DNA from 3 places in the Granulicella sibirica genome. Region 1 is predicted to be linked to each of the others. Evidence: predicted binding sites of a transcription regulator. Region 1 holds the regulator's gene; each other region holds the start of a gene.
What was found. The regulator LexA, encoded in region 1, represses DNA repair genes until DNA is damaged. The targets are predictions, from matches to a motif close to CANTTCGCTTTTTATTCGC.
Positions count from the first base shown of each region.

Region 2: recA (recombinase RecA) is a predicted target of LexA. The motif match lies at 1,889-1,907, and genes of this name have one in related genera.
Region 3: GRAN_RS13355 (ATPase domain-containing protein) is a predicted target of LexA. The motif match lies at 1,373-1,391, and genes of this name have one in related genera.

Region 1 is NZ_RDSM01000002.1:1,319,316-1,329,732, forward strand. Features, by position in the region: gene fliF (flagellar basal-body MS-ring/collar protein FliF) at 1-413, opposite strand, end outside; gene fliE (flagellar hook-basal body complex protein FliE) at 443-754, opposite strand; gene flgC (flagellar basal body rod protein FlgC) at 783-1,247, opposite strand; gene flgB (flagellar basal body rod protein FlgB) at 1,262-1,633, opposite strand; gene GRAN_RS16440 (sigma-54-dependent transcriptional regulator) at 1,732-2,943, opposite strand; gene GRAN_RS16445 (response regulator transcription factor) at 3,260-4,084, opposite strand; gene lexA (transcriptional repressor LexA) at 4,402-5,007, shown strand; gene GRAN_RS16455 (efflux RND transporter periplasmic adaptor subunit) at 5,078-6,277, shown strand; gene GRAN_RS16460 (DUF4097 family beta strand repeat-containing protein) at 6,344-7,201, shown strand; gene GRAN_RS16465 (HAD family hydrolase) at 7,253-7,951, shown strand; gene GRAN_RS16470 (DUF418 domain-containing protein) at 7,948-9,366, opposite strand; gene uvrB (excinuclease ABC subunit UvrB) at 9,538-10,417, opposite strand, start outside.
Region 2 is NZ_RDSM01000001.1:964,929-975,345, reverse strand. Features, by position in the region: gene GRAN_RS04050 (sugar porter family MFS transporter) at 1-147, shown strand, start outside; gene GRAN_RS04045 (YqjF family protein) at 274-1,041, shown strand; gene fabG (3-oxoacyl-[acyl-carrier-protein] reductase) at 1,086-1,856, shown strand; gene recA (recombinase RecA) at 2,006-3,088, shown strand; gene GRAN_RS04030 (periplasmic heavy metal sensor) at 3,210-3,872, opposite strand; gene GRAN_RS04025 (hypothetical protein) at 3,874-4,401, opposite strand; gene GRAN_RS04020 (RNA polymerase sigma factor) at 4,398-5,036, opposite strand; gene coaD (pantetheine-phosphate adenylyltransferase) at 5,218-5,718, shown strand; gene GRAN_RS04010 (GNAT family N-acetyltransferase) at 5,702-6,205, opposite strand; gene GRAN_RS04005 (pyridoxal phosphate-dependent aminotransferase) at 6,272-7,507, shown strand; gene GRAN_RS04000 (mannose-1-phosphate guanylyltransferase) at 7,620-8,837, shown strand; gene GRAN_RS03995 (phosphoglucomutase/phosphomannomutase family protein) at 8,868-10,313, shown strand; gene GRAN_RS03990 (HAD-IA family hydrolase) at 10,347-10,417, shown strand, end outside.
Region 3 is NZ_RDSM01000002.1:567,580-577,996, reverse strand. Features, by position in the region: gene GRAN_RS13360 (Y-family DNA polymerase) at 1-93, opposite strand, end outside; gene GRAN_RS13355 (ATPase domain-containing protein) at 90-1,361, opposite strand; gene GRAN_RS13350 (peroxiredoxin-like family protein) at 1,521-2,186, shown strand; gene budA (acetolactate decarboxylase) at 2,303-3,073, opposite strand; gene pgi (glucose-6-phosphate isomerase) at 3,282-4,910, opposite strand; gene GRAN_RS13335 (IclR family transcriptional regulator domain-containing protein) at 5,199-6,185, shown strand; gene GRAN_RS13330 (type I phosphomannose isomerase catalytic subunit) at 6,204-7,100, opposite strand; gene GRAN_RS25520 (hypothetical protein) at 7,106-7,270, opposite strand; gene GRAN_RS13325 (acyl-CoA desaturase) at 7,593-8,516, shown strand; gene GRAN_RS13320 (DUF3761 domain-containing protein) at 8,760-9,287, shown strand; gene GRAN_RS13315 (sensor histidine kinase) at 9,398-10,345, shown strand; gene GRAN_RS13310 (response regulator transcription factor) at 10,381-10,417, shown strand, end outside.

The DNA of each region.
Region 1 (10,417 bases):
CGCCCCGTCTGCGGCATACCTTTCGCCGCCACCTCCATCCGTGCCTTGTCCAGCATGTCCGAAGGAACCTGGACGCCACTTCCATCCGGCGTCGTCTCAAACGGAATCCCCGCCGCTCCGAGTTCCTGTGACACCGTCTGCACATCTCTCGGATCCAGACCTGAAAAGAGCACACGCCAGTCCGCTCGCTGAAAGTACCACGCCAGTCCCGCACATCCTGCGGCAACGAAGAGCAGCCCACCCAACAGCCACGTTCGCCTCTTCTGCGGGATCGCCGCAACGTGCCCTTGCAGTTGCGTCATCACCGAACGCGCCTGCGCTACGATTCCCGCCCCAGGCACCCCAGCATCGGTCTTCACCAGCCCGGTGCGGTTACCCTCTCCCGCCGATCCGGCTTGCTTCGCATCCGCCATAGCCCCTCATCCAAAATCCGGCTCACACGTTAGAACTGCATCGTCATCATCTGCTGATAGGCAGCCACCGCCTTGTTTCTCACCTGGAGCGCAAGCTGGAAAGCCATGTCCGCTTTCTGCCCGGCAATCATCGCGTCATGGACCTCGACACCGCTGCCGTTCAGCAGTCCAGTGATCGCATCGCTCGCCTTCTGATCCAGCGTGGCCGTCTGGTCGACCATCGACCGCAACATCCCGCCAAACGGCGGGCCGCCCGCCGCCCCTGACGTCGCAGACGCCATCCCCGCCGCACTCGCCACGCTCTTGAGCGCATCCGAAACACCAGCCGCTCCAACCACCATCACACCCTCCTAGATCGCTTCGTGCGCCTTACTTCAGAAGATCCAGCGAAGCGGTGATCATGCCCTTCTCCGCCTGCACTGCCGTGGCATTCATCCCATACGACCTTGTAGCCCCCATCAGATCCACCATCTCCGTCAGCGGATTGATGTCGGGATACGCCACATAGCCGTCCGGCCCTGCGTCCGGATGACCCGGGTCATATCTCTGGAGCGGAACGCTCTCATCCTGCATCACCCCTGCCACCGAAACCCCACCAGCTGCCGCGTTCGAGCTCATGATCGAAGGAAAACCCGAACCAACATGACTCCCAAGAACACTCCCAAAACTCCCATTTCCATCTGCGGCAAAGACAACGTGATGCCGCCGATACGGTCCGCCATCCTCGGTTCGCGTCGTCTCCGCGTTTGCCATGTTTGAAGCGACCACCTCGGCACGAACCCGCTCCGCCTTCAACGCCGAACCACTCACGTCCATCAAGCCAAAAAGATTCATATCCTGTCCTGTACCTACCGGCTGTTAGCATCCGCATGGATAGCTGCCATCACGTTGGCGTACTCGCGCTTCAACAACGCCACCCCCGTCTTGAATTGCAATTGTGACTTCGCCAGTTGCATGGATTCCCGGTCCATCGACACATTGTTTCCATCCGGCCGGGCCACCAGCCCATCCACATCCGCGGCCTTCTCCAGGGCTGTCGTTGCTCCCGTCGGATCCTGCGCACTCAACTCCCGCGCAAACTCCGCGTCGAAGTCGAAGCCCTGGGTCTTATATCCCGGCGTATCGACGTTCGCCATGTTGCCTGCCGTCAGCTTGAGCTGGTCGCTCGCCAGGTCAAGGTACAGTCCAAGCGCATCACTCAAAGGCGTCGTAACCTGCATCTGCTGTCCTCCGTGCAACAGGACTCAAGCATTCCTTTAACCAAGAAAGAGCGCCCTCGGATGAGAGCGCTCTTATCGACTTCGTCCACGTATCAAAGCTACCGTCGTCGCCTGATCCGAATATCCGCCTCGTCGATCACTTGCCGATCCCCCGCAAGGATCGCCCCGCGCTCCAGCACATGCATCAATTCCCTTACGTTTCCCGGCCACGCATACTCCACGAGCATCTCTATCGCTCTCGCGGAGATACGTTTTCGTGGCGCATCCTTCCCCATAGCATCGAGAAAGAACTCCACCAGGGCCGGGATATCTTCCGCTCTCTCCCGCAGCGCAGGAACAGTCAGCGGAAACACCGCGAGCCGGTGGTAGAGGTCGAGCCGAAATGTTCCCTCATCAGCCCTCTTCTCCAGCATCTGGTGCGTCGCCGCGATCACCCGCACATCGACCCGCATCACCTCGTTATCTCCGACCCTCTGAAGCTCCCCACACTCCAGAAACCGCAGCATCTTCGCCTGCAGACCAAGTGGCATCTCGCCGATCTCATCCAAGAATAGCGTCCCCCCATGCGCCGCCTCAATCCGGCCGGTTCGCGACTGCACCGCACCCGTAAACGCACCACGAGTATGCCCAAACAGCTCCGCCTCCAGCAGCGACTCCGGAATCGCCGCGCAATTCAAAACCGTAAAACTCTTCAACGCCCGCGCACTCATCCGATGGACAGCCTTCGCAACGACCTCTTTCCCCGTCCCCGTCTCTCCTTCAATCAAAACCGTCGCAGTACGCGGAGCCACGAGTCGGATCATCATCCCTAAGTCCTGCATCACCATGCTTTCCCCCACCAGCTCCGGCAGCCCGGCAGTCGCCCCACCGCCAGACACTCGCGTCTCCCTTATAGGAGGGACGACAGTCAGCCCATGCGCTTCCTCGAGCTCTACCCGCTCAACCACTCCACCAGTGTCCCGCGCCTCGCGCAGGGCATGCAGCAGTTCATTGCGCCTCGGGCTTCTTACGCCTCCAGGCTCCGCCGCGCCATCCACCCGCAGCAGATCGACCGCTGGGAACATCGATCGCACCAGCCCGGCGAACTCGCCCGCCTCAAGATCCGGCAGCCAGGTATCCATCAACAGTGCCTCCGGCCTGGCCATGTCCATCTGCGCCATGGCCTCAGCCCCCCCATTCGCCTCCCGCACCTGCCATCGCAGCCCGGTGAGGCTCACCCGCAACCTCGCACGCAATGAAGAATCCGCGCTCGCTACCACAACTGTCCGCACTCCGCCCGGAGCCCCGCTGGCATTCGTACCTGCGTTCATCCGTGTTTCTCCCTCCAGCCCTCATCAGGCCGGATCATTCCCTGCGACTCAGCGTTCCAACGCGCTTCGCACAAGCTCACGCATGGCGCTCACGCCACGCAGCAGCCGTCCACACTCCCTCAACCCCTCTCGAACGGCCTCTTGGTAAGCCGCAGGCGTCCCTTGCAACTCGCCGATCTCCAACCTGCAGTGCAGAGCTGTCAGCGGCTGGCATAGCTCATGCAGCACCTCAGCGATCTCCAAAAGCTCCCCAGACCGGCCTGGCGCACCAACATCCCGGCCCACGTCACTCCGCACGCTCTCCTGCCCGAGCCGCTCAGGCAACAATGCGCACCCCTGGAAGCCATGGGGACGGCCTACCGACTGTATCGATCGCAGGAGACGCGCGTCGTTCGCCCATCTCGTCTCGTGCCGGTTCCTTCTTCCCCACACTTCCGGGCCGGAGGTCCACTCCGGACCCGATCTGGTACCCCTCACCGCGTACCGTCTCGATCACCGTCACCGTCGCCGCATCCGAGAGCGCCGGGCATGCTGCAGAAAGCTTCTTGCGCAAGTAGTTCACATACACATCCACCACATTCGTCCCCGCATCCGGAGACATCTGCCAGACCTCACGCAGCAACTCGCTCCGTCCGCAACACCTGCCCTGCCGTTGCATCAGAAATTCGAGCAGCGCAAACTCCTTCGTCGTCAGCTCCACCACCGCCCCAGCCCTCGTTACCTTCCGCTCCATGCGATTCAAGACAAGGTCGCCGGACCGCAGAAGCGGATCGGCAAACTGTTCTCTCCGTCGCAGCAGAGCCCTGCAACGAGCCGTCAGTTCGTGCAGCGAGAAAGGCTTCATCAGCAGGTCGTCCGCCCCGAGGTTCAGGCATTGAACCCGCTCCTCCACTTGCGCCCGCCCCGTGAGCACAATCACCGCCATGGCCGTATACAACCCCTGCATGCCTCGAAGCACATCCATGCCATCTCTTTTCGGCAGCCCAAGGTCCAGAACCATCAAATCCGGCCTCTCGGATGCCACGTGTTCGAGCGCCGCATCTCCATCTCCAACCCGGGCCACCTCATGCCCATCCATCGCAAGACCCTTTTGCAGAAACAGCCCCAAAGCAGCATCATCTTCGACCACAAGTACCCGCATCTGTCTCACTTCTTGGCCTCATTTCTCTGTATCCCGCTCTGCCCATCGAAACGTCCGGCAACGACAAAAGGCGACTTCCACCTTGGAGATCAGAATCTATTCGGAAAGACTTCGGTCATCCATACAATCTGGTTATTACGATTACTCCCTGGCAGATAGAGAGCAAGGAACGATTACCTTGGTTCCGATAAACCAGGGACCGAAACAGAACAACGATCGGCCAATCCCAAAATGGGCTGCGGGCCTGTATGCAACTTTGGTCCCGCCTAACGCAAGAAAGTTCTCTGGTTCGCTTTTTATTCGCTACAATCATTCGCATGGCGATCACGCGGCGGCAAAAAGAGGTCATCGACTTTCTCTCCGGATTCACCCAGAAGAACGGCTACTCCCCGTCATACGAGGAGATCGCTTCCGGCCTCGGCCTGAACTCGCTCGCAACCGTGCATAAACACGTCACCAACCTCCAGAACAAGGGCCTCCTGCAGCGAGCCCACAACCGCTCCCGATCCATCGACGTCCTCCCCACCCGCACCAGCAAGAAAGGCTTTGAGCGCCTCCCGCTCCTCGGGCGCATCGCTGCGGGCCGACCCGTCGAAGCCATCGAAACCGCCGAATCTATCTCCCTCGGCGACATCATCGGTAACCGCGAAGTCTTCGCCCTCGAGGTCCGTGGAGACTCTATGCGCGACGAACACATCGTCAGCGGCGACTACGTCCTCGTCGAGCGCACCCGCACCGCACGGGAAGGTGAGATCATCGTCGCTCTGATCGACGGTGCCGACGCCACCCTCAAGCGCTTCTATCGTGAAGGCAGCATGATCCGTCTCCAGCCCTCGAACAATGAGATGGCCCCCATTTACGCCCCCGCCGCCAGCGTCAGCATCCAGGGCAAGGTCCTCGGAGTACTCCGCAAGTACGCCTGAGTTTTCACGGAACTGCCTGGCCATACTCTGCGTATCACCCCTTGTCGCCACTCGAAGGGGTAAACGCACCATGAACAACAAGAAGCGCTCGAAGCTCTGGATTTGGATTCCGGTCGTCGTCGTCGCCGTAGGCGGCCTCGCGGTCACTGCCATCGCTCGCGGCAGCAAGACCAAGCTCGAGCCCTCCCAGATCGCCAAGGTCGAGCGCGGAGACGTTGCCCACTCCGTCGTCGCGACCGGCAAGGTGCAGCCCGTCACCAAGGTTGAGGTCAAATCCAAGGCATCAGGCATCGTAACCAAGCTCTTCGTCGACGTTAACGCCCACGTCACCAAGGGCCAGGTGCTCGCCCAGCTCGACCAGCAGGAGATACTCGATCAGGTCGCCGCCCAGAAGGCCCAGCTCGCCGCCGCTGAGTCGAATGCCCACGCCGCCGATGCAGCCATCACCTTCGACCGGGTCAATGCCGAAGCCCCCGACCTTCCGATGTTCAAGCACACTTACGATCGCGCCCGGGAGATGTCCTCCGCCGGCGTTGTCTCCCAGCAGGCCCTGGACGACGCTCAGCAGAAGTACCTCTCCGCCGCCAACACCCGCGACAAAGCCCTCGCACAAATCACGGTCGACATCGCCAAGCTCCGCCAGGCTCAGGCGCAGGTCGCCCAGGCGCAGGCCTCCCTCAAGCAGCTCGAAGAGCAGCTCGGCTACACCACCATCATCTCCCCCATGGACGGCACCGTGCTCTCCCGTGACGTGGAGGTCGGCGACGCCGTCAGCTCCATCCTGGTCCTCGGCTCGACCGCTACCCTCGTCATGACTGTCGGTGACACCAGCCAGGTCTACGTTCAGGGCAAAGTCGACGAGGCCGGCATCGGCAAGATCTACCTCAACCAGCCGGCCCGCATCAAGGTGGAAAGCTTCCGTGACCACACCTTCCTCGGTCGCGTCACTCAGATCACGCCGCTCGGTGTGGAAAAGGACAACGTCACCACCTTCGACACTCGCATCTCCATCGAGAACCCCGGCGGCGAACTCAAGGCCAACATGACCGCGAACGCGGAAATCCTCCTTGAAGAACATAAGGGCGTCCTCACCGTCCCCGAGCAGGCTGTCCTCTACGATAAGGACCGCAAAGCCACCATCGAAGTCCCGGATCCCAACGAGAAAACCGGCCGCCGCAAGCTCCCCGTCATCGCCGGCCTCTCCAACGGCACCCGCACCGAGATCATCTCCGGCCTCAAGCAGGACGACCCCGTCGTCCTCCAGCAATAACAGCAGTAATCTGAAAAGCACGACGCATCCAACGAATCACACATCGAGGCCGCACGAAGGAGCATCATGAAAATCCAGACCATCGCCCTGACCCTAACCCTGGCCTCCACCAGCGCCTTCGCTGCAGACCGCAACTTCGACCGCACCGTCCCCACCGGCAACGCACCCAACGTCTCCGTATCCACCGGCTCCGGCTACGTTCACATCCATCCCGGCAACGACAACCAGGTCCACGTCACCGGCCACATCCACTCCAGCAATGGCGGCTGGTTTTCAAGTTCGAATGACATCGATCACCGTCTGCAAGAGATCGCCGACAACCCACCCATCCACCAGAACGGCAACGACCTCATCATCGGCGAGCGCCAGACCCGCGATCTCTTCCGCAACATCTCCATCGACTATGAGATCACCCTCCCCCGCAACTCCATCCTCAGCACCTTCACTGGCTCCGGCGACATTGAAACCCAGGACGTAGCCCAGAGCGTCCGCGCCGAAACCGGCTCCGGCTCCCTCCGCATCCGCGGCGTCCACGGCTCCGCCAGCCTCCACTCCGGTTCCGGCGACATCGAGCTCGAGCAGTCCGCCCAGGGCGACACGAAGCTTGAAACCGGCTCTGGCAGCATCCGCGCTCACGGTGTCAATGGCGGCCTCCAGGCCGAATCCGGCTCCGGCGACATCGAGATCTACGGCCGCCCCGCCACCGACTGGCGTCTCCAGACCGGCTCCGGCTCCATCCGCCTCACCCTCGGCAACGATGCCCGCTTCAACGTCAACGCCAGCACCGGCTCCGGAAGCATCCGCGTCCAGCAGTCGGTCAGCCAGATGGCGAACAATAACGGCCACCACCTGACCGCCTCCGTCAACGGCGGAGGCCCCAACCTACGCGCCAGCACCGGCTCCGGCGATATCGAAATCAAGTAACACCCGGTACCTTCCTCTCAGGATCCGATCAACTCTCGTATCCTGAGAGGAATGACTGTTACGGCCAATCCCCGCCTCCTGATCTTCGACCTCGATGGCACCCTGATCGACTCCCGTCAGGATCTCTGCAACTCGGTCAACGCCACCCTCGCTCACCTCGGCCGCTCCGCCCTCCCCGACGCCGTCATAGCCAGCTACATCGGCGACGGAGCTTCGATGCTCATCCGCCGCGCCCTCGGCGATCCGGATCAGGTAGAAGAATCTCATCTCAACCAGGCGATCTCCTTCTTTCTCGACTACTATCGCATCCACAAGCTCGACTTCACCTACGTCTACCCCGGCGTCCTCGAAGCCCTCGCATCGATCCGTGGCGCCCACCCCACGGTCCCCATGGCCGTCCTCACGAACAAGCCCGTCCACCCCTCGCGAGACATCTGCGCCCACTTCGGCCTCGATCGTTTCTTCTTCCAGAATTACGGCGGGAACTCCTTCCACACCAAGAAGCCCGACCCACACGGCATTCAAACCTTGATCGCCGAAGCCAACGCTTTAGCCCCCAATGCCGAACCCATCACCCCGGCGCAGACTGTTATGATCGGCGACTCGGACGTCGACATTCTCACCGCCCGCAATGCCGGCGCTCGCTCCCTTGGCTGCACCTTCGGACTCTCGCCACACGCCCTGGCCGCCGCTCAACCTGAAGCAACAGTCGATTCACCCACCGAGTGGCCCGCCACCCTCTTCGCCTAGGCAGTCGCTGTCTTCAGCAGGCGCATCGGCTGCCGTCGCCAGTACGTGAGCGACCGCCACGCCCACTCCATCGGCCCGTACTGAAAGTACTGCAGCCAAAGTGTACTCCACGTCAGGTTCAACGCCCACACACCAAGTACTACGAAGTAAAGCTGGTAGTACTCCAGTCTCGAATACCACTTCAACGGACTCCAGACGAACAGGATCTGGCAGCACGTACTCGTCAGCAGGTAGTTACTCAGCGCCATCTGCCCAACCGCCGCGATCCGCCGCGTCAGCCATCCCATCGCGCCAGACTTAACCACTAGGAGCACGAGAGCCGCAGTCCCAAGCGTCCCACCTGCACGACCGATGTCGTACGGCAGAAAGAGCCCATACTCTGTCTCGAAGAGATCGAAGTGGCTCTTCCACGCAATCCAACACCCCGCAAATACGAGCGGCCATGCGATCCCAAGCCCGACAACCGCGAACGTCACATACGTCTTCGTCTTCAGCTTGGCCGTCAGGAAGCCATTCCGAAACATCCCCATTCCAAGCAGCATGAACCCAAGCACATCACCAAACCCGAGATAGTAATCCCGCGTCTGCGTATCGAATACCTCTCTCGCCTTGTACCTCTGCTCCGACAGGTATCCTCCCCAGACCCGTCTCTCATCCTTCAGCAACTTTTCTTTCGGCGGCCGCACTGAGTCATGCCAGTTATGCCAGGCTGTGATCGCCTCGGCCTGATCCGGTGTCAGCCCTTTCCCGGCTCGGTAAGCCGCATCCGCTTGCTGCGCTCTCTTTTCGAGAAGCCGCGCATCGACGATTCGTCCAGACCCGATGATCCCGTTCACCAGGAGCACGATCGCTGCCGTCCAGATCAGCGTCTTCGCCTTGAGCTTTCGGCAGGGATAAAGAAACAGGAGCGCCGTCATCCCGTAGAAATAAAGAATGTCCCCATCCCAGATGAGGTAAGCGTGCAGCACGCCGAAGACGACCAGCCACATGTTCCGCCTGAGGTAGATATCTGCCACGCGATCCCCGCCGCCACGTGCCTCCGCCCGCGAAGTCAACAGGATCACCCCCGCCCCGAACAGCATGGAGAACAACCCACGCATCTTTCCTTCCGCGAGCACCCAGCGCAGGAACCAGATGATCGTGTTCACGCGCCAATGTGGTCCATCGAACACAGGCAGTGCAGTGGAAACTGGGATTGTGTAAGCCCAGCCGGGAAGACCGAAACTCGTAATGTTCATCACGAGGATGCCCATGAGAGCGAAGCCCCGGAGGACATCCATGCTGCTGATGCGCTCCTGCTGCGTCACTGGCCGAAGCGTATCGACGTGAGGCGGACCCGCAAGCTCTTCCTCGGCACCTAACCCGACCACCCTTCGGTCGAACTCGAGGCTACTTTCACTTTCAGCTACAGCCAATGCCATCTCCATCCGTCAACCCCAGCGAAACAGTGTTCAAACAATCGGGCCCAGATCCTGGAAAGTGCAACATAGGTGCCTTTGGAGATCGCATCGTTCTCGTATCGTTCGGTCGCACATCACATATCAACGGTCAATCCCGTCACGGAAACATAGCACCTCTTCGCCATCTCAGCTAAATAAAAATTCCTTGGTCCTAAGTTCTCTTACCGTGTCTCTTAACTTGGCTGCCTTCTCAAACTCGAACTTCTTAGCCGCCTCGCGCATATCCGATTCCAGCTTCGAGATGTAAGCATCTAATTCAGCTTGGGTTGAGAATTCCGGCATACCTTCCGCCTCATCCGTCAGGTCGGCATAGTCCGCCTTGAGGATCCCCGCAAGCCCCATCTCAAGTGGACGAATGATCGAGGCAGGTGTAATCCCATTCTCTTCGTTGTACGCAATCTGCTTCTCTCGCCGACGGTCCGTCTCGTTGATCGCCCGCTGCATCGAGTCCGTCATCTTGTCCGCATAGAGAATCGCCCGGCCCTCGACATGACGCGCTGCACGGCCGATCGTCTGAATCAACGATCCCTGGGAGCGCAGGAAGCCTTCCTTATCCGCATCTAGAATCGCGACAAGCGAAACCTCAGGCAGATCTAGCCCCTCGCGCAACAGGTTGATCCCGATCAGCACGTCGTACTCACCCTTTCGCAGGTCACGAAGCAGCTTGATTCTCTCAAGCGTCTCGATCTCTGAGTGCATATATCTGCAGCGCACTCCAACTTCGGTGTAATAATTCGCGAGATCTTCGGACATTCTCTTGGTCAATGTGGTTACCAATACGCGCTGATCTTTGCTCGTGCGATCCCTTATCTCGGCAAGCAGGTCATCGATCTGTCCCTTAACCGGACGTATCTCTACCTGTGGATCGATCAACCCGGTAGGCCGGATAATCTGCTCAACGACAACACCCGCTGACTTAGTCAGCTCATACGGACCAGGTGTAGCCGAGACATAGATAATCTGCCCCGTTCTTCCTTCAAACTCCTCAAAACGAAGGGGTCTATTG
Region 2 (10,417 bases), on a different contig from region 1:
CCGGTCATCGCTGCCCGCTCGGGAGCCGGCCCATTCGTCTTCTTCTCCGCCATGATGGTTCTGCAGTTCTTCGTTGTCCTCTTCTTCTTTCCCGAGACCAAGCAGGTCTCGCTCGAAGAGCTCCAACGCATGCTCAAGATCGAGTAGCCCACCTGTGTCCGCTCTTGCCGTTGCTCGCTCTACGCGGTCATCCTGAGCGGAGCTAAGGATCCTCGTATTTCGTACTGCCGTTGTTATTCTTGTTAGTGGCCGACAACGTGGCATCCAACCATCGTGCCCGCAATCCTCACCACAACCGCCCACCGCCCTTACCCCATCCCTACCCGCCCATGGCGTTTAGCCCAGCGCTGGAACGATCTCCTCTTCGCCCACTGGCCCATCCCCTCGACCGACCTTGCCCCACTCCTCCCCGCAGGGCTCGAACCTGATCTCTACGACGGATACGCGTGGATCGGCGTCGTCCCCTTCTGGATGGATCGCGTTCGCACCCGCTTCGCCGGAGAAGCCACCTTCGGCGTGCCTACAACCAACACTTTCCCGGAACTGAACCTGCGCACCTACGTCCGCTCCCGCCGTACGGGCCTGGCAGGCGTTTTCTTCTTTTCGCTCGATTGCGCCAGTCCACTCGCCGTGATCGGAGCCCGCGTCCTTTTCCATCTTCCCTACTTCTTTGCCTCGATGACCCGCACCACAAGCCAGGGACAGGTCGACTACGCCAGCCGACGTCTCCTCACGCGTACTACAGCAATCTTCGAAGCCACCTATAGGAGCCTCGGCCCAGTAGCCTTGAGCCAGGCCGGCTCTCTCGAAGCCTTCCTCACCGAGCGGTACGCCCTCTTCACCCCGCATCGCGGCAGTCTGCTCGCCGGACACATCCACCACCTGCCATGGCCCCTCGAACCCGCCGAAGCGGAGATCCGCGTCAACACGATCCCCGCCGCCCACGGCATCATCCTCCCGCCGCGCCCGCCGATCCTGCACTTCGCCCGCTCCCTCGAGGTCTTCCTCTGGTCCCTCACCCCCGACGCTCCAACCGCCTGAGCTTCGTATAATCGGACCTGCACCGACCGCCTCAGGCGGAAGACATGGAGAATCATTTGACCCCCAGCACAACAGACCTCACCGGCCGCGTCGCCCTCGTCACCGGAGCCTCGCAGGGAATCGGCCGCGCCATCGCGCTCGCGCTCGCCGCCGCCGGAGCCACCGTAGCCCTCGCCGCCCGCAACGAAGAAAAGCTCGCCGATGTGGCCGGCGAGATCAAGACCGCCGGTGGCACCGCTCACACCTTTCTGCTCGACATCGCCGACGAAGACTCCATCAAAGCCTGCGCCAAGTCCGTCGTCGCCCAGCTCGGCAAGCTCGAGATCCTCGTCAACAACGCCGGCATCACCCGCGACACGCTCGCCCTCCGCATGAAGCGCAAGGACTGGGACGATGTACTCTCCACCAACCTCACCGGCGCCTTCCTCATGACACAGGCCGCCATGTCACCCATGCTTAAAGCCCGATGGGGACGCATTATCAACATCACCTCCGTCGTCGGCGAAACCGGACAATCCGGCCAAGCCAACTATGCCGCCTCGAAGGCCGGCCTGATCGGTATGACCAGGGCACTCGCCCGCGAACTCGCGGCCCGCTCCATCACAGTGAACGCCGTTGCTCCCGGGTACATCGAGACCGCCATGACCGGCGTTTTGACTGACGAGCAGAAGGCGACGATGACCACGCATGTCCCCATGCAGCGCGTCGGTACGGTCGACGAGATCGCCCACGCGGTCGTCTTCCTCGCCTCCGAGGGTGCCTCCTACATCACCGGTCACACCCTCGACGTCAACGGCGGCATGTACATGGGCTGATCCTAGAAGGCAGGGAATTGGTTGTTATTCTTTGCTTCGCCTTTTCTTTGCTTTTCCCAAATTGGAATGCTAGAATCCGGGAACAATCAGCACCACCATTCCGCGCCCAGCAGAGCACCTTTCGGGCACATATCGAAGGAGCAACACACGTGGCAGACGAACGCAGCAAGGCAATCGAAACCGCACTTTCGCAGCTCGAGAAGCAGTTCGGCAAGGGTTCCATCATGCGTCTCGGCTCGAAGGAAGCGATCGTCCCGATCGCGGTCATCTCGACCGGATCCATCTCCTTCGACGCGGCCCTCGGCGTAGGCGGCGTCCCGCGCGGACGCGTCATCGAGATCTTCGGCCCTGAATCCTCGGGCAAGACCACCATCACCCTCCAGATCATCGCCGAGGCGCAGAAGGCCGGCGGCCTCGCGGCCTTCGTCGACGCCGAACATGCGCTCGACCCCGCCTACGCCCGCAAACTCGGCGTCGACATCGACAACCTTCTCGTCTCGCAGCCCGACTACGGCGAACAGGCGCTCGAGATCGTCGAAGCCCTCGTCCGATCGAACGCTATCGACGTCCTCGTTGTCGATTCCGTAGCCGCCCTCGTTCCCAAGGCCGAACTCGACGGTGAGATGGGCGACTCACACATGGGGCTGCAAGCTCGCCTGATGTCACAGGCGCTTCGGAAGCTCACGGGAACGGTAGCCAAGTCGCGCACCTGCCTCATCTTCATTAACCAGATCCGCGACAAGATCGGCGTTATGTTCGGTAACCCGGAAACGACCACGGGCGGCCGCGCGCTCAAGTTTTACTCGTCCATGCGCATCGACATCCGCCGCATTGGCGCGGTAAAGGAAGGCGACGTCATTGTCGGCTCCCGCACAAAGGTCAAGGTCGTCAAGAATAAGGTTGCCGCCCCGTTCCGCGACGCCGAGTTCGACATCCTCTACGGCGAAGGCATCTCCCGCGAGGGCGATGCACTCGACCTCGCCGTCCTGAACAACATCGTCGACAAGAGCGGAGCCTGGTACAGCTTCCAGGGCGAGCGAATCGGCCAGGGCCGCGAGAACGTCCGCAACTTCCTGAAGGAAAACAAGGACATCTTCGGGCGTATCGACGCTGAACTTCGCAAGAAGCTCGGTATCGGCGCTGCGCTTGTGGCTCCGATCCCCGAGGTTCCCGCAGCCGGTCCGACTCTCGCGCAGGAAGCGATCCGTCCGGCCAAGAAGGTCGCAAGCTAAAGAAGAAAAGGACGCCCGGAGAATCCGGACGCCCGAACCGCAGTGGTCAGCTGCGAAACTTGAAATCTTGGAAATCTGAAGACAGGCAGACTCCATCCGGGAGATCTGCCTGTTTTTGCTTCTACCGCGTGCCCTGCATGGCATCGGACCGTCGACCCTCTTCGTCGCCACGCGTCGCCGTACCGCCGCCACCCGGTGTCCCGCCCGGATGATCGCCCTTCATCATGTCGCCATGCCGCCAGCCCGCATGGAGCTTGGTCCACTGCTCCGGAGTGAGCACACCGCGAAGTCCCAGAAGCATCGCCGCGTTCGCTTTTTCCAGCTCCGCCCGCGCATCCGCGACCTTACCGATTTGAAACAGCGCCTTCTTCGTATCCACCGGGTTCGCGTCGAGAAGAGGTTCCAGCGTTACCTCCTGCCGCTCGACGTTGGCCTTCAGGTCGATCAACTGCAGACGGCTCTTCTGAAAGATCTCCTCCATCTTTCCGGTCTGGTCAGGAGTCAACCCCACTCGCTGAACCACGTCAGGGTTCTTCCACCACATCCCCATCGGGCCCATGCCACCTTCAAAGCGCATCCGGCCCGACCGCATGCCATGATCGTTCATGCCGCCATCGCCGCCGCGAAAGCCCTGCGGGCCACCCGGTCCGCCTTGTGCCACCGGAGGAGTGTTTCGAATAATCGGTACCGGTGCCGCGGAGGGGGCCGGTGTCTGTTGCGCGTACAGCAGTGTCGAAGTGAAGAGGGCTACGGGAGCAAGCCGAAGAGCAGTTCGCATCATCATGTCAGTCCTTGTTAGTGTCTTTGATCGTTGCATCCAATTTTCTGGTCGAGTTCATGGCCGGATCCGCAAGCGGCTCCATCGCGCTTGGGACCGAAGCATCGAGCTGCTGATCGATATCCCGCAGCAGCGCGTCATCATCGGCGACATTGCGAGTCGATTGTGCGAGAGGCTGTGCGGGTTCCGCGACACTCTGTGAGTGCCGCACGAACGGGACAAGGACCGCCGCTACCGTCAGCCCGGCCGCCAGTGCAAAATAAGCCGGCGTAGCCCGGAACGAAGTCCAGCCCCATACAGGACGAGCCGGAAGTAGATTCGTCCTTGGCCGTGTCATGGCAGCCTTCTCGGCAAGCGCCGTCGTCGTCGCGCGAAACGCTCCAAGCGACAGCCGAAGCTCCTGCAATTCTTTGCTGCACGCTGAACAGCCACGCAGGTGCCCTGCGCTTTCCTGGTCAATCTCGGCTGGTCCTATGTAGAGCAGAAGATCCATCTGCTCGGACGTAAGGTGATTCGTCTTATCGGTAGCGATCATAGCTGTCCGCCCTCTTTCGTCAGTCGTGTATGGCGTGCGCGGACGGTGTTCAGTGCGCGGTAAAGATGGCTTTTGACGGTGCTCAACGGAAGTCCTGTCATCGTCGAAATCTCGGCAAGCTCAAGCTCTTCGACGAACCGCAGCAGGAAGATCGTGCGCTGCCTCTCCGAGAGCGTCTCCACCGTCTCCCAGATCAGGTCCACTTGCTGCCGCGCGATCAGCCGCGATTCGGCGGAACTCTCATGCGTTGGCACCAGAGTCGAAACCTCGGTCACATCGACCGCCGTCGTCGCGACCTTCTTCCAGAACTTGAACCGGTCCGTGCGGGTATAATCTCGCACCAGGTTCACGGCGATGCGCATCAGCCATGTGTTAGGCGCGCAATCTCCGCGAAAGCTCTCCCGCGCATTCCAAGCCCGCACAAACGTCTCCTGCGTCAGCGTCTCGGCGGCATCGCGGTCCCGCAGCGAGGCCAGGATGAACCGGAAGATCCGAACTTCGTGGTTGGCCACGATCTCGGCCATGTTGTCGAAGGTGCCCACCCGCGTCGCTGCGGCCGGCAGCGCCTCGACCGGCTCCGTGCCGATCGATGGCAGATCAAGAGGATCGTATGCGGTCAGGCTTGGTGTGCTCATCGTCTCTCTGGTGGAACCTGAGTCGAAGTTCATTCCTTCACCATCACTGACGGAGATTTCCATAGAGAAGCCTACACGGGCAGCAATTTTTCTTCGGGCCAAACAAAAGGTACTCTCCGCTGGCGCCGTTCCAACCCGATTGACAGAACAATCCACCCCAAGCAGGTATGCTTCTGTCTGCATGCACACTGTCAAGGCGATCTACCCCGGAACTTTCGATCCCCTCACCAACGGGCATCTCGACCTCATCGCCCGTGGCTCGCAAATCGTCGATCAGCTTGTCGTCGCCATCCTGCGCAACTCCGAAAAGAGCAACCCGCTCTTCACCCCCGACGAGCGAGCCGAGATGATCACCGAGGCTACCCGTCCCTTCGGCAACGTCTCCGTCATGACCTTCAACGGCCTCCTCGTCGACTTCTGCCGCGCCCAGGGCGCCAAGGCCGTCTTACGCGGCATCCGCGCCATCTCCGACTACGAGTACGAATTCCAGATGGCCATGATGAACCGCAAGCTCGACCCCAACGTCGAGACCCTTTTCATGATGCCGGCGGAAAAATACACCTACGTCAGCTCCCGCCTCATCAAGGGCGTCTTTCAGCTCGGCGGCGACGTCTCCGCCCTCGTCCCTCCGCTCGTCATGGAACGTCTCAAAACGAAGGTCCCGATCAACTCTCCGGAGTGAGCAGGCTCTGCCGGTACTCGTCTTCGAGAATCGACATCAGCAACATCGAGTAGTACTCCCCATCGAGCAGGATCGACTCACGCAAGACCCCATCCACCGTGAATCCTGCGCTGAGATACACATGCCGCGCCCTCTCGTTGCCTTCGAACAAATCCAGCCATAGCCGGTGCGCTCTGTATTCCTCGAAAGCCGCTGCGAGGCAAGCTTTCAACAGCACGCGCCCAAGGCCCTTGTTCGGTTCCTTCACGGCAAGCCGCACAATTTCGAACGACTTGTGGACCGACGTCATGCCCCTGAGGATGGCGAATCCACCCACGTCACCGTGTTCATCCGCCAGCACAAAATAGCGTGCGTCCGGGTTCGCCATCAGCTCTCGGTGCTGCTCGGCAGGCCAGGAGCCGACAAACATCCGAAACGCCGGGATCGTCTCAATCGCACAGATCGCGTCCACATCCCCTACGACAGCCAACCGCAGATTCAAGGTCATTCGCTCCAGAGCTTATTATCCCCGCCAACCTTTATCTCACCCCGCAAATCTGCCAAACTAGAAGGTATGAGCGCCTCTTCCGTCCTTACCCCAGCCGCCCCAGTCGCCTCCGCCCCCAAGGCGCGCAAGATCCTTACGGACCGCATCAACCGCATCGAAGTCTCGGCCACCATGGCCATTACGGCTGAAGCTCTCCGCCTCAAGTCCACGGGCGTCGACCTCTCCGACTTCGGCGCCGGCGAGCCCCACTTCGCCACCCCCCAGCACATCAAGGACGCGGCCATCGAGGCCATCCAGCAGAACTTCACCCGCTACACCAACGTCGCCGGCATCCCCGACCTGCGCAAGGCAATCGTCGACCGTCACGCCGCCGACTTCGGCTCCGCCTACGCCCCCGACGAGTGCGTCTTCACCACCGGCGGAAAGCTCGCCCTCTTCAACGCCATCCAGGTCCTCGTCGACCACGGCGACGAAGTCATCCTGCCCGTCCCCTACTGGGTCTCCTTCAAGGACATCATCCAGTACGCCGGCGGCGTTCCCGTGTTCGTAGAGAGCAAAGAGTCCGAGAACTTCCGCATCACCGCCGCGATGATCGAAGCCGCGATCACCCCCAAGACCAAGGCCATCATCCTCAACACGCCTTCGAACCCCTCTGGCGCCGTTGTCGCTCCTGAGGATCTCGAAGCCATCGTCCGCCTCGCCCACGCGAAGGAGATCTATGTCCTCCTCGACGAGTGTTACGTCTACCTCACCTTCACCGGCGAGGTCGTCTCCGGCGGCTCCTTCAAGGATTGCAAGGAGCATATGGTCATCCTCGGGTCGCTCTCGAAGACTTACGCGATGACCGGCTGGCGTGCGGGCTTCGCTCTCGGACCCAAGCAGATCATCTCCGCGATGAGCAAGCTCCAGTCCCAGAGCACCTCGAACGCAGCCAGCATGGTTCAGCGGGCGTCCATCGCCGCCGTCCACGGCCCGCAGGAGTGCGTCGCCGAGATGCGCGCCGACTACATCAAGCTCCGCGACCGCGTGCTCGAAGGCTTCAAGACCATCCCTGGCCTCACCTGCACCGTTCCTCAGGGTGCGTTCTACGTCTACCCGAACGTTTCGAGCTTCTTCGGCAAGGGTGGCATCCGCACCGCCGCCGACGTCGCCGCGCGTCTTCTCAGTGAGGCCCATGTGGTTGTCGTGCCGGGCGAAGCCTTCGGCACAACGGACCACATCCGACTCTCCTACGCAGTCTCGGCCGATGTCATCGACGAGGGCGTGAAGCGCATGCGCGAGTTCTTCGCGGGCCTCAAGTAACCAGGAAAACCCTGCAAACAGTCCGAAAGTCATACAGAAACCCGCACTCGCCACCCGGCGCTTGCGGGCTTTTCACGAGACGCCTTCTTCAAAATCCAATAGACTGAGGACCATGAGCACAAACGGAAGCAGTCTGCCCCCGGGTCCCAGCGAAGCCGCGCCAAAATTCGCGGCGGTCATCCTGGCCGGAGGAAGTGGAACCCGTTTCTGGCCGCGCAGCCGCCGCGCCCGGGCCAAGCAGGTCCTCGCCCTCGACGGCGAACGCACCATGATTCAGCAGACTCTCGAGCGCCTTCTGCCGGTCGCTTCCGCGGAAAACGTATGGGTCATCACCAACCACTGGCTCCACGATGTCATCAGCGAGCAGCTTCCCGGCGTTCCCGCTGCCCACGTGATCTCCGAGCCCTGCCCGCGCAACACCGCTCCCGCCTGCGCCCTCTCGGCCTTCCTCCTCGAGCGCAATGAGCCCGACACCGTCATCGGCATCTTCCCCTCGGACCACGTCGTCTCGAACATCGAGCGCTTCGCCGAGGTCCTCGCGACCGGCATCCGCATCGCTGCTGCAGGGGAAAACATCGTTGTCCTTGGAGTTCCGCCCACCCGTCCCGAGACCGGCTACGGCTACATCGAGCAGGGCGACTCCATCCCCCTCGACATCCTCGCCCCCGAGGCCTTCGAGCCGCCCGAGACCACCGACACCCTCGATGGCGCGACCGAAAACCGCATCACCGCTCATCGCGTCCGGCGCTTCCGCGAGAAGCCCGACGGCCACACCGCCGAGCGCTTCCTCTCGCTCGGCAACTACGTCTGGAACGGCGGCATCTTCCTCTGGTCCGCCCGCACCCTCGCCAACGCCATCCGCGAGCACATCCCCGACATGGCTCCGCCGCTCGAAGCCATCGCCGCCGCCTACGGCACGCCCGACTTCGAGAAGGTCTTCGCCGAGCAGTACCCGCTCTGCGAAAACATCTCGATCGACTACGCCGTCCTCGAACCCCGTTCCGGCAAGGGCGAACGCCGCTCCGCCATCTTCTCCCTCCCCGCTGACTTCGGCTGGAACGATCTCGGTTCCTGGGCCTCGCTCCACGAGCATCGCGGCTCCGCCGAGACCGACAACGTCGTCGACGGAGCCACCACCGACCTCATCGCCGTTCAGTCCAAGGGAAACTACGTCCACGCCCCCGGCCGCATGGTAGCCCTGCTCGGCGTTGAAGACCTCGTCGTCGTGGAAACCCCCGACGCCCTGCTCATCACAACCCGGGGCCGTTCGCAGGACGTCTCCAAAATCGTCCGCGCCATCCATGAAAGCGGACGCGAAGACCTCATCTAACCGATACCGGAAGGACGACACCTCCAGCGCATGACGACTCCTGTTCCCTCACCAAGCGCCGTCAAGTTCGGAACTGACGGCTGGCGCGGCATCATCGCCGACGACTTCACCTACGCCAACGTCCGCGTAGCCGCCTCCGCGATCGCCCATTACGTCCTCAACGATGAAGACCCCACTCACGGCGTCTGCATCGCCTACGACACACGCTTCGGCTCGAAGTCGTTCGCCAAGGTTGTCGCTGAAGTCCTTGCGAAAGCCGGTATCCCTGTCTCCCTCGCCACGGACATCACCCCAACGCCCGCGCTCTCCTACGCCGTCCGCGAGCGCAAGGCCGCCGGCGGCGTCATGATCACCTCCAGCCACAACCCCGCCGAGTGGAACGGCGTGAAGTACAAGGCCAGCTACGGAGGCTCCGGCCGCCCTGCGATCATCTCCAGGATCGAGAGCTACCTCGACCAGCCTCTGCCCGCCGCGGCGTCGCCCGCCCCCATCACCGAGGTCGACTTCAACCCCGACTACATCGCCGCCATCGAGCGCTTCGTCGATCTCGACGCCATCCGCGCCTCCGGCTACCGCTTCCTCATTGACACCATGTACGGAGCTGGTCGCGGCGTGGTCAAGGGCATCTTCGACCGGGCTGGTATCCCCTGCGTCGCCATCCGCGACGAGATCAATCCCGCCTTCCCCGGCATCAACCCCGAGCCCATCCTTCCCCACATCGAGCTGTCCCGGCAAAAGGTAGTCGCCGAGCACTGCGATGCCGGCCTCATTACCGACGGCGACGCCGACCGCATCGGAGCCGTCGACGAGCATGGCAACGTCGTCGACGCCCACAAGATCTTCTCGATCATCCTCTACTGGCTCCTCACCCGCAAAGACTGGCCCGGCGATGTCACCCGTGCCTTCAACACCACCAAAATGCTCGACCGCATCGCCGCGAAATACGGCCGCACCCTCCACGAGCACGGCATCGGCTTCAAGTACGTCTGCGACCTCATGCTCGAGCGCGAGATCCTCATTGGCGGCGAGGAGTCCGGCGGCGTCGGTATCAGTCGCCACCTCCCCGAGCGCGACGGTCTCCTCAACTCCCTCCTCCTCGCCAACGTCATGGCCGACGAAAAGAAGACCCTCGGCCAGCTCGTGGCCGCTTTGCAGGAGGAGTTCGGCGAGCACCAGTACGGCCGCGTCGACATGCACATCACCGAAGAACTGAAGCAGGGAGCCATCAGCCGCGCCCGAGCAGGCCTCGACACCATCGCCGGCTTCAAGGTTCTCCGCATGGAGACCCTCGATGGCATCAAGTTCTTCCTCGAGAATCCCGACTGCACCGGAAAAAAGAACGCAGCTGAAACATGGCTCCTCCTCCGCGCCTCCGGTACCGAACCTTTACTTCGCGTCTACTGTGAAAGCTGTTCTACTGAGTCTGTGGAGCGCATCCTCGCCGCTGCCCAACAGTTCGTCCTCCAGGGGGCGTAGACAAACAGGAAAGACCACGAAGGGAATTCCAGCATGACGGAAACGCCGCTGAGCACAGCCACGTACGAGACCGCCGACGCCCCGCGCACCGCGCTCAACATCGA
Region 3 (10,417 bases), 750 kb from region 1:
CACCACAACCGCCTCTCCGCGCAACTCCGCCCTCAAACGCAGCAGCGCCTGCACCGGAAACTCCGCCACCCGCACGCACGCATACCGTGTCATGCCCTCACCCGCCTGTTTCCTGCCCAACCCGCCGCACACTCCCACGCAGCTCGCACCGGCGTCTTACCTCCCGCGATGCTCACCGGTCTAGCCACCGCAAACCTCTGCCGCGCCGACTCCGCCCCAAACTGCATCCATGCCATCACTGTTCCCAACTCCGCCCAAGCCTCCATACCCTCGAACCGCACCACAAGCCCCGCGCTGCTTCCTGCGCAGCTCTTTCCATCAGACCGTTGCGTCAGCACCACAAGCGTGGTCCGGCTATGATCCGCCGCTGTTCTGTAACGAAACCACGTCGCCAGCGGAATCCGGTCCGCGAACTCAACCGCAACATCGCCCAGATCCAGCACAATCGCCCCAAATCCACCCGCCTGGAGCAGAAGATCCACAGCACGCAGCGCCTGATCCAGCCTTCCCCAAGGTTTCCCCGTATACTTCACGATCTTCGGTTCGCCTACTGGCCCGACGACCGCATTCTCCCGGGCGGCTTGCACTGAGGCTCCGGTTGCCTCCCGCTCCGCTGAAAGCGTCTCTCCCCGTCGCTTTGGAGCCCGATCCGAGTTCACCTGCTCATTCCGCACCACGGGCCGCAGCGCAATCACCCTGCCTGCCGATTCCTCATAACCTTTCGACCCGGCCCGCTGCGGCGGAAGTGTGCCCTCCGCGCACACCGAAGCAATCCTGCACGCACCCTGCGGCCAGATCGTTCGATTGAGTGCCCCCGGAGTCCCCGGCTTACCCATACCCGTTCCCTTCGAGAACCTGGAAGACTGCAGAAGCTTTTCTACGGCACCTTCAAGTCCCCGAATCTCACTCCGCGGATGCCTGCCCCCACCGCCTCCTGTAGGCATCCGCGATCTCAAATCCTTGTTCCCACCAGTTTGAGCCGCCAACTCATACGTTCGGCCCTCCGAAACCACCTCGCCCTTGCCACACCGGACCCAAAGCACCTGAGACAGTCCCACTCCGTTCGCCTCTGCCGACTCCGGGCAGAACGAATCCTCCACATCGACCCACGCACAGACCTTCCCCTCCGCAATTGTTCTCGCGCAAAACGCCATTGCCGCAGTCGTCCGTCCCGATGAGGCTTGCCCTACAAACTCCGTGATTGCTCCCATCGGCAGGCCGCCTTCGAGCATCGCGTCCAAGTCAGCTATCCCGGTGGCAGTAACCTCTCGAATCGTCCTTGGAGCAGGTGTCAGCGCTCCGGGAATCCTCCTAGCCAGCTTCGACTCGATCTGAACCTTCAAAGCCCCAGCTGCACTCACAGCCCACTCCTTATTTCGCTTTTTATTCGCCTTTAGGATGACAACCACCAGCCTTCCTGTCAAAGAGGAAATTTGCTACACCTTCACCCTTATGCTTTCTGCAACTTAGCGCGGGCATGCATAGAACCGGCTAAACTAAACCTGCTGCACCTCACATCTATGCCCCTTCAGGATCAGCTCGACCGCATTACTCAAAACACCCGTGCGCTGGTGCAGCCGGAGCGCCTTGCCATCTCGGAAGCCGCCACTGCCGAGCTCTTCTCGACCGGCATCGAAGACCGCATCCTCCCTGTTGGCGCCCACGCTGCGGACTTCACCCTTCCCGACGCCCTCACCGGCAAGCCCGTCCACCTCACCGACGTCCTCTCCCTAGGCCCCGTCGTCCTCAACTTCTTCCGTGGCCGCTGGTGCCCCTACTGCGTCACCGAACTCGAGCAATGGCGCGACCTTCACTCCGATCTGCGCCGCCGCGGCGCCTTCCTCCTCGCCATCTCACCGCAAACCCCACGCCAGAACGACTTCACCATTCAACAGCACGGGCTACCCTTCCCCGTCCTCTCGGACCCCGGTGCCAAAGTCGCCGCACAATACGGCCTCGCGTACACCATCCCACCCGAGCACAGGAGCTACTACCGCTCCATCCTGGTCAACATCCCCTTCGCCAACTCCGGCCTCAACTACGACACCGCCACCGAAGCAAGCTGGACCTTGCCCCTTCCAGCCACATTCCTTGTTCGGCAGGATTCAACCATCGCCTTTGCCGAAGCCCACGCCGACTTTCACGTCCGCCCCGAACCCGCCGACCTGCTGGCTACTTTGAAATAGCAGCTTCTTACCGTGCGGTCTGATACGGCGCTCCTTCATCGCCGCTGCGGCCGAATCACGACCTAGACGCACAAAAAGGCCGCCCCCTAAAGGGGCGGCCCTACACGCTAATAGCCCTAGTTGTAAGGAAGCGTCGCATTCAGGAAATACTTGTTCAGGGGAAGCCAGAGCGTCGTCTGCGGCAACACCATCACCTCCACCTTCACCGTGCCCGTGGTCAACGCAAGCACATGTCCCGCCTTCGTATGGTCCTTGGATACGAAGTGAAAGTGGTCTCCGACCACGTTGATTCCCTTCTCGAAGGCCGGTCCGCGCAGCACCACTGCCGTCCCCTCCACATCGTTGTAGTTGAATACCACCTCTCCGGCCGATGCAACCACCAGCGTCGGGTACGGCATGGTCTGCTTTGCAATCGCCCGCGTCTGCAAAGTCGTGAACGCACCTGTAATCTTGATTGCGTACGACAGATTCGCCGACGGCAACTGTGACGTGAGCGCAGTTGAAATCTCCGCCATCGTCTTTCCCGTCAGCGTGAAGCTGTACTGCGGTTTGAAGAAGGTCACTGCTGCAAACGGAGCCAGTTCGTTATCCCCCGCCTCCTTGGTCGTACCGTCCGCATACGCGTGATAGACATGGCCATCCAGAACCACCATCTCACCGTTCAATCCATCGTATGTACCCACGCCGAAATCTCCCTGCCGCTTAAGTTGGCCGACTGAGTAAGATCCCTCAAACACGCCTTGCGAAAGAGCATCGAGCGTCGATACCTGGAACAGCAGAGGGAGTTCGTCTCCCTTCCACGACGACCTCTCGTCTTCTTTCTGTGCCGAAGCTTGAATCGTGAGTGCGCATGCGAAGACAGCGATAAACAACCTGTGTCCCTTCATTCGGGGGCTCTCCTCGATCCGTCAAGCCGAACTGCGGCATGCGGATCTTTCTAGAGTTTGGGAAAACGAGTAAATCCGGCGGCTTCCGCCGTCGTACTCGACGTCTTTACTTCCTGGTGTTGGAAGGTGAGACGTATTCCCGGGCCGCCCGATTACACGATCACGAAGAGACCACTGGTCGACTTACCGCTGTCCCGCAGCATCTGCCCTACTTGTTCTTGCGATACTTCTCAATCAACGCATTGGTCGAAGTGTCATGCGTCAGTTCCTTATCGCTCTCCAACTCACCAAGGATCCGCGTCGCCAACACCTTGCCAAGCTCCACGCCCCACTGGTCGAAGGAGTCGATGCTCCAGATCGTTCCCTGCGTAAACACTGCATGCTCATACAGCGCGATCAGCTTACCCAGCACCTCGGGCGTCAGCTTATCGGCAAGAATGACATTCGACGGCCGGTTCCCTTCAAACACCTTATGCGGCACAAGAGCTTCGGCCACGCCTTCAGCCTTCACCTCTTCCGCCGTCTTGCCGAATGCCAGTGCCTCAGCCTGCGCAAACACGTTCGCCATCAGGATGTCGTGGTGCCGCCCAAGCGTATTCAGTGTCTTGTAGAAGCCGATGAAATCGCAGGGAATCAGCCGTGTGCCTTGATGAATGAGTTGATAGAACGAGTGCTGCCCATTCGTTCCCGGCTCTCCCCAATAGATCGGCCCCGTCTCCGTCTCGACATGCGTTCCGCTCAGCGTCACATGCTTCCCGTTCGACTCCATCGTTAACTGCTGCAGGTAAGCAGGAAACCGCTTCAAGTACTGCTCATACGGCAGCACAGCAACCGTCTGCGCGTTGAAGAAATCCGTGTACCAGACGGTCAGCAGCCCCATGAGCACCGGTAGATTCTTCTCGAGGGGAGCCGTCCGGAAGTGCACATCCATCGCATGAAATCCGCCGAGCATCGCCCGGAAGTTCTCCGGTCCGATGGCCACCATCGTCGACAACCCGATCGCACAATCCATCGAGTAGCGTCCCCCGACCCAGTCCCAGAACTCAAACATATTCGCTGTATCGATCCCGAACTTCGAGACCTCCTTGGCGTTGGTCGAGATAGCCACAAAGTGCTTGGCAATGGCGGTCTCATCGCCGCCAAGACCCTTCAGTGCCCACTCCCGAGCCGAGTGCGCGTTGGTCATCGTCTCAAGCGTGGTAAACGTCTTCGAAGCCACAAGGAACAGCGTCTCGTCCGCTTCAAGATCCTCAACCGCCTCGGCAAAATCCGTCCCATCGACGTTCGACACGAAGCGGAATGTCAGGCTGCGATCCGTATAGTGCTTCAACGCCTCATACGCCATCACCGGACCAAGATCCGATCCACCAATTCCGATGTTGATGACGTTCTTGATCTTCTTGCCGGTGTGGCCCTTCCACTCGCCACTGCGAACCCGGTCGGCAAAGCCAGACATCTTATCGAGCACGGCATGAACCGGCGGCACAACGTCCTCGCCATCCACAAAGATCGACTCACCTTTCGGAGCCCGCAGCGCAACATGCAATACCGCGCGATTCTCCGTGATATTGATCTTCTCGCCGGTAAACATTGCCTCCGCACGAGCCTTCAGTCCGGACTCCTCCGCGAGCTGCAGCAGAAGCTTCACCGTCTCGTCCGTGATGCGGTTCTTCGAGTAGTCCAGGAAGATTCCGCCAAACTCCGCCGTAAACTTCTCGCCGCGTGCTGGGTCGTCCTTGAACATCTGCCGAAGGTGCGTGCCACGAATCTGCGTGTAGTGCTCTCCCAAAGCCTTCCATGCCGGGCGTCCGCTGAGGGGGGTCGTTTGCGTCGTCATACGAAATGCTCCTTGTGCGTTCTTTCCGCCGAACCAGACTACTATTCCTCCGGCTGATGAAGGCACCCGGAAGCCGTGGCATCTGGAAATGGCGATTATTTTTGCCTACGTAGTGGATGCCGGAACAGAAGAGACGAAACCAAGGAAGGCCGGGGTTCGCTCCCGCACACGACGTGGCCAGCACGAGGAAGAACCCGGAGACATACTCTCATAACCCGCTGCAACGCAGTAGAAATGTTGCGCTTGAAGCTCTGTGCGTTTATCGTAATAGATGTCCGGCTACCGAACGTGAGCGCTGTGCCGGAACTCATCGCTCGCAGAGCCTTTCCGCGATACCAGCAACTCGCGACCAACACGCTCCACAACCGGAGCGAGGACAAGAAAACAATGGCGTTCCCGTCCGTCCCCACAGTCTCTCCCGCCGTCCAGCAAGATAAGACCCCCTCGACCCACGCAGTAGGCGCACCCACAGCCCTCGAAGTCCCCGGAACTCCCGCCAGCGCACTTGATGTCTACACAGGCGATCCGAATTTTATGACCTCGCTCGCCCGCGGCCTCATTGTCATCCAGGCCTTCTCGCAGGCCACACCGCAGATGACGATCTCACAGCTCTCGGTCAAGACCGGTCTATCCCGCGCCGCCGTTCGCCGCTGCCTTTACACTCTCACCAAGCTTGGCTTCGCAGGTGCCGAAGACGGCTCGCGCTATTCCCTGCGACCACGCCTTCTCACACTTTCGCAGACCTACACCACCTCGAATTCCCTCTCGAACGCCGCGCAACCGATCCTCGAACGCATGTCTGCCACCCTGCGCGAAAGCTTCTCCGTCGCCACGCTGGATGGTGACGACATCGTCTACATTGCGCGTACTGTGGGCACCCGCGTCATGGCTGTTGACCTGCACATCGGTTCGCGCCTCCCTGCCTATTGCACCAGCATGGGACGCGTTCTGCTTGCCTATCTTCCATCCGAAGATCTCGAAGCATATCTCGCGCGCGCCATCCTCACGCCGCACACGACACGCACCATCACCACGGTCGACAAGCTTCGGCTCGCCCTGCGCAACGTCCGCCGCAACGGCTACGCCCTCGTCGATCAGGAACTGGAAGTCGGTCTGCGCTCGCTTGCCGTTCCGGTTTACTCGCCTTCAGGACGCGTCACGGCCACCGTGAACCTCTCTGGCAACGCACCCCGTATGCCGGTCTATGACATGCAGACGCGCTTTCTGCCTTATCTCCGCAACGCGGCGATCGAACTGGCAGCTTTCCTCCGCTAACCAGGGTTCAGCGGTGTGCTACTCCGGAGCAACACACCGCACAAAACCCACCGCATCTCCGAGCACAGATACGTCGCCGATCGGGCAGATCACTGCCCGCCCCGGTGTAAGCGCAACTTCGCCTGCCGCAGTCCTCACCGTTCCAGATCCCGTCAGTCCCACCAGGCAACCGATCCCGGCAAACGGCACCAAAACCTCATCTGAGCACTCGAACCGGTCAACGACAAAATACCGCTCTTCGATCAGCCGAACAAACCCATCCATGGGCCGGGCCGGGACCTTACCCGCGCGCGTCTCTGTCTTCGTCACAGCGAGCCCCTGCGTGAGATGCAGCTCGCGCGGACGCCCATAGTCATACAGGCGATACGTGAGATCCGATGTCTGCTGTACCTCGAGCAGAACCACGCCAGGCCCAATCGCGTGTACCGTGCCTGCATCGACGAAGACCATATCGCCCACTTCTACCGGCACCTGCTCAATCAGCTCTTCCATGCTCGAAGCTGCCGCCTGCAGATCATCCTTCGTCACTCCATCCTTGACCCCGAGCGCCACCGTCGCGCCCGGCACCGCCTCGAGCACATACCAGCACTCCGTCTTGCCTCGCGCATGTCCCATGGCCTGCGCCTCGTCATCATCTGGATGCACCTGCACCGAGAGCTTGTCGCTTGGGAACAGCATCTTCACCAGAAGTGGAAAGTCCCCGGCAACCTCTGAAAGCATCTTGCCAGCATCCTTGCCCGACGCGATCACAGATTCAGGACCTGTCAGCCACGCCTCCCCCACCGGCTCTGTGGTACCAAGATCCGTATACCAAGGCTCAAGACTCGTCTTACCCCAGATTCTCTTGCTAAACGTCGGCTCGAGTCCGAACGGCGCTTCATCCTGCAGGGCTTCAACACTGGTGACACTAGTCATCGTCATCATCCTTCTTCTTTTTCGTTCTGCTTCAGCAGCACGGGGACAGCCTTATCGCCCATAGCATCCTGCCAAAGAATCACATTGAGCTGCTCAGCATCGGCACCATCCGCGTGGCTGATATCCATCTTAGAAGATTCCTTCGCTGCCGCCGCTGTCTTGGGATTCACAGCACAGATTAGCCTGTCGTCCTCGTTTCGATAATCGGCAACGAACGCCAGATCGCTTGATTCCTATACCCAACCTGAACAAAACGAACGTAAGGGACCATTACAAAAGTCTTACAACGCCCTCCGTCCCATCCTGTTAGCGTCGTTCTAGCAGCAACCGAGGACAAGAAAAGACATGACTCCGACGCTTCTGACAACAGATACGAAGAAGAAGACCGAAACCACCTTTGAAACGCCTGAACAGATCGCGGCCATGTCCGAGTTCTCGAACACGACCACACGGGTTCGCGGCGTAGCATTCAACGGAGCCAACGCTCCGAGCATGGCAAGCGCCGCTGCCACCGTAGCCGCCAAGGTCAAGCAGGATCTTCGCATGGGCCGTGAGCACCAGCAGGGACGCATCAACTGGATCACCACTGTCGCCATGGGCCTCTTCCACGTTGGCGCGATCGCTGCTCTCTTCTGCTTCTCCTGGAAGAATCTTCTCGCCTTCGCAGTCATGTATTTCTTCGCCATCAACGTTGGGATCGGCATGTGCTATCACCGCCTGCTCACCCACCGCGGCTATAAGGTTCCCAAGTGGCTTGAGTACTTCATTACAGCCTGCGGTTGCCTCGCGCTCGAGGGCGGACCGATCTTCTGGGTAGCCACCCACCGCGTCCATCATCAGAACTCCGACCACGAAGGCGATCCTCACACCCCGCATGACGGCACCTGGTGGGCACACGCCGGCTGGATCCTCTCCGGCCGCGCCATGCACTCCGAGACCGCTCTCCTGGGCCGCTATGCTCCCGACCTCACCCGCGACAAGGGCCACGTCTGGCTCTCGAAGTACCACTATCTTCCTCTGGTCGGCACCGGCCTCGCGCAGATCGCTCTCGGCTGGGCCGTCACCGGCCACTTTTCCGGCGGCATTTCGATGATGCTCTGGGGAACCTTCCTCCGCGTCACGATCGGCCTGCACGCCACCTGGCTCGTCAATTCGGCCACGCATCTCTGGGGCAGCCGCCGCTTCGAGACTCGTGATGACTCGCGCAATAGCTGGTGGGTCGCTCTCCTGACAGGAGGCGAAGGCTGGCACAACAACCACCACGCCCATCCCGTCAGCGCGCGCCACGGTCTCACCTGGTACGAGTTCGACGTCAACTACTACGGCATCTGGGTTATGGAAAAGCTCGGACTTGCGAAGAAGGTCCAGATCGCCAAGTTCGACCCCGCGAACCCCAAGCCCGCCGGCGCAAACTAGCGTCGGTTCGATCAGAACTACAAGGCCCCGGACCTCATCCGGGGCTTTTGTCTTCCGTGCAGAAAAAATCAGGCGTAGTATTTCGGACATCGTCGGCCCCCAAACGGAAACTGGCTTACCAAGCCAGTCTCGCGAGCTCAATATCCAAACGCAGCCTCGGGGGACTAGTGACTTTGAGATATCAACGTTGCGTCTCAACGTTGCGTCTCATTCCGCTGGCCCACAACCCGCCTGGAGACTCCGATGCCGTTGATTAGAACTCGCTCCCGCTGCACATGGATTCTTCTCGCCATCGCTATCCGCTGCCACGCACAGGTCCCGGCGGCCGCACCAGCGAATTCAACCGGCATATGCAAAGACGGGACCTATTCGAATGCAGTCAGCAGAGATGGAGCCTGCCACGGGCACAAAGGAATTCAGACCTGGTATGCAACGCAGCCCACCCAGACTGCAGTTGCCATGCCCGTGCCGATTCCCGTGGCTTCGATCCCCAACGTACCTCCTCCACAACCAGGTCAATCGCTTCCCTCAATCCCGGTCCCCACACCCACCGTTCTCCGGTCTGACATCGCAGCCGAACGCACGAAGCTCCTCGCCGGCCCACCCGCCCCGGGCGGCGGACCAGGTCTTGTCTGGCTCAACAGCACAAGCAGGGTCTACCACTGCCCCGGAACCGACTTCTACGGCAAAACAAAGTCCGGCTCCTATGTCACCGAAGGCGACGCAAGAGCCAAGGGAGCCCATCCCAGTCGCAACAAGCCCTGCCCATGAGTCAGGGAGAAAGGAATATGGTTTAGAAGGCCCGCGCGAAAGCTGTCTCCCCGACGACACCTTCCTTCCTCTTCGTTATTCCTCACCCCTGTTCCTATACCCTGTACCTCATGAACATCACCCGCCGCCGCGGAGCTATCGCCTTCTTCATCACCCTCGGCGTCGTGCTTACCGGCCTTACCATCACCCTCAACATCACCTGGATCGTGCAGCACAAAGAGCGCGCGTCCTACCTTGTCGTCGGTATCATTCTCTTCGCGATCCTCATTACTGGCGTCGTGCTCAACACCGTCTTCCTCATCCGCGAAATCCGCCGCAACGAGCGCCAGGACTCCTTCCTCAACGCAGTCACGCACGAGCTCAAAACTCCCATCGCCTCCATCCGCCTCTACCTCGAAACGCTCCAGCGGCGCGAGATCCCGGAAGCGCAGCGCAAGCAGTTTTACGCGATCATGCACTCCGACTCCGACCGCCTCATCGCCACGGTCGAACAGGTCCTCAAAGCCGGAGAACTCGGCCAGCGCCAGCGCCAGCAGAACCGCACCCTCATCGAACTTGAGCCTCTCCTCGCCGACTGCATCGCCATTACCCTCCAGCGCCATCATCTTCCCGCTGACGCGATCCGCCTCGAGCCCACTCCCGGAGCCGTCCGCCTCCACGTTCAGGGCATCGCCGAAGACCTTCGCACTGCGATCCTCAACGTCCTTGAAAACGCGATCAAGTACTCCCCCGACGGGGTCCACATCACCACATCTCTCGCGATCACTCGCTACACGTGGGTTTCACTCCGTATCACCGACACCGGCGTCGGTCTCGAAGCCAACCAGTTCAAGCGTATCTTCGCCCGCTTCTACCGCGTCCCCGGCCGCAACCAGAACAAGATCAAAGGCACCGGTCTGGGTCTTTTCCTCGTCCGCACGATCGCGAGACAACATGGAGGCCAGGTGACAGCGTCCAGCCCAGGTCCAAACCAGGGCACCACGATCACGATGAGGCTCCCCTTGGCCAACCCGAGCGGGGCCCCCGCCTCTACCCTCTACACCGGCATCGGCACCTGAGCTGGCCTTACAATCCAAACGAGGGAGCGAAATCCATGATTCAGCCCAACCCCCTCATTGTCCTCGTCGAGG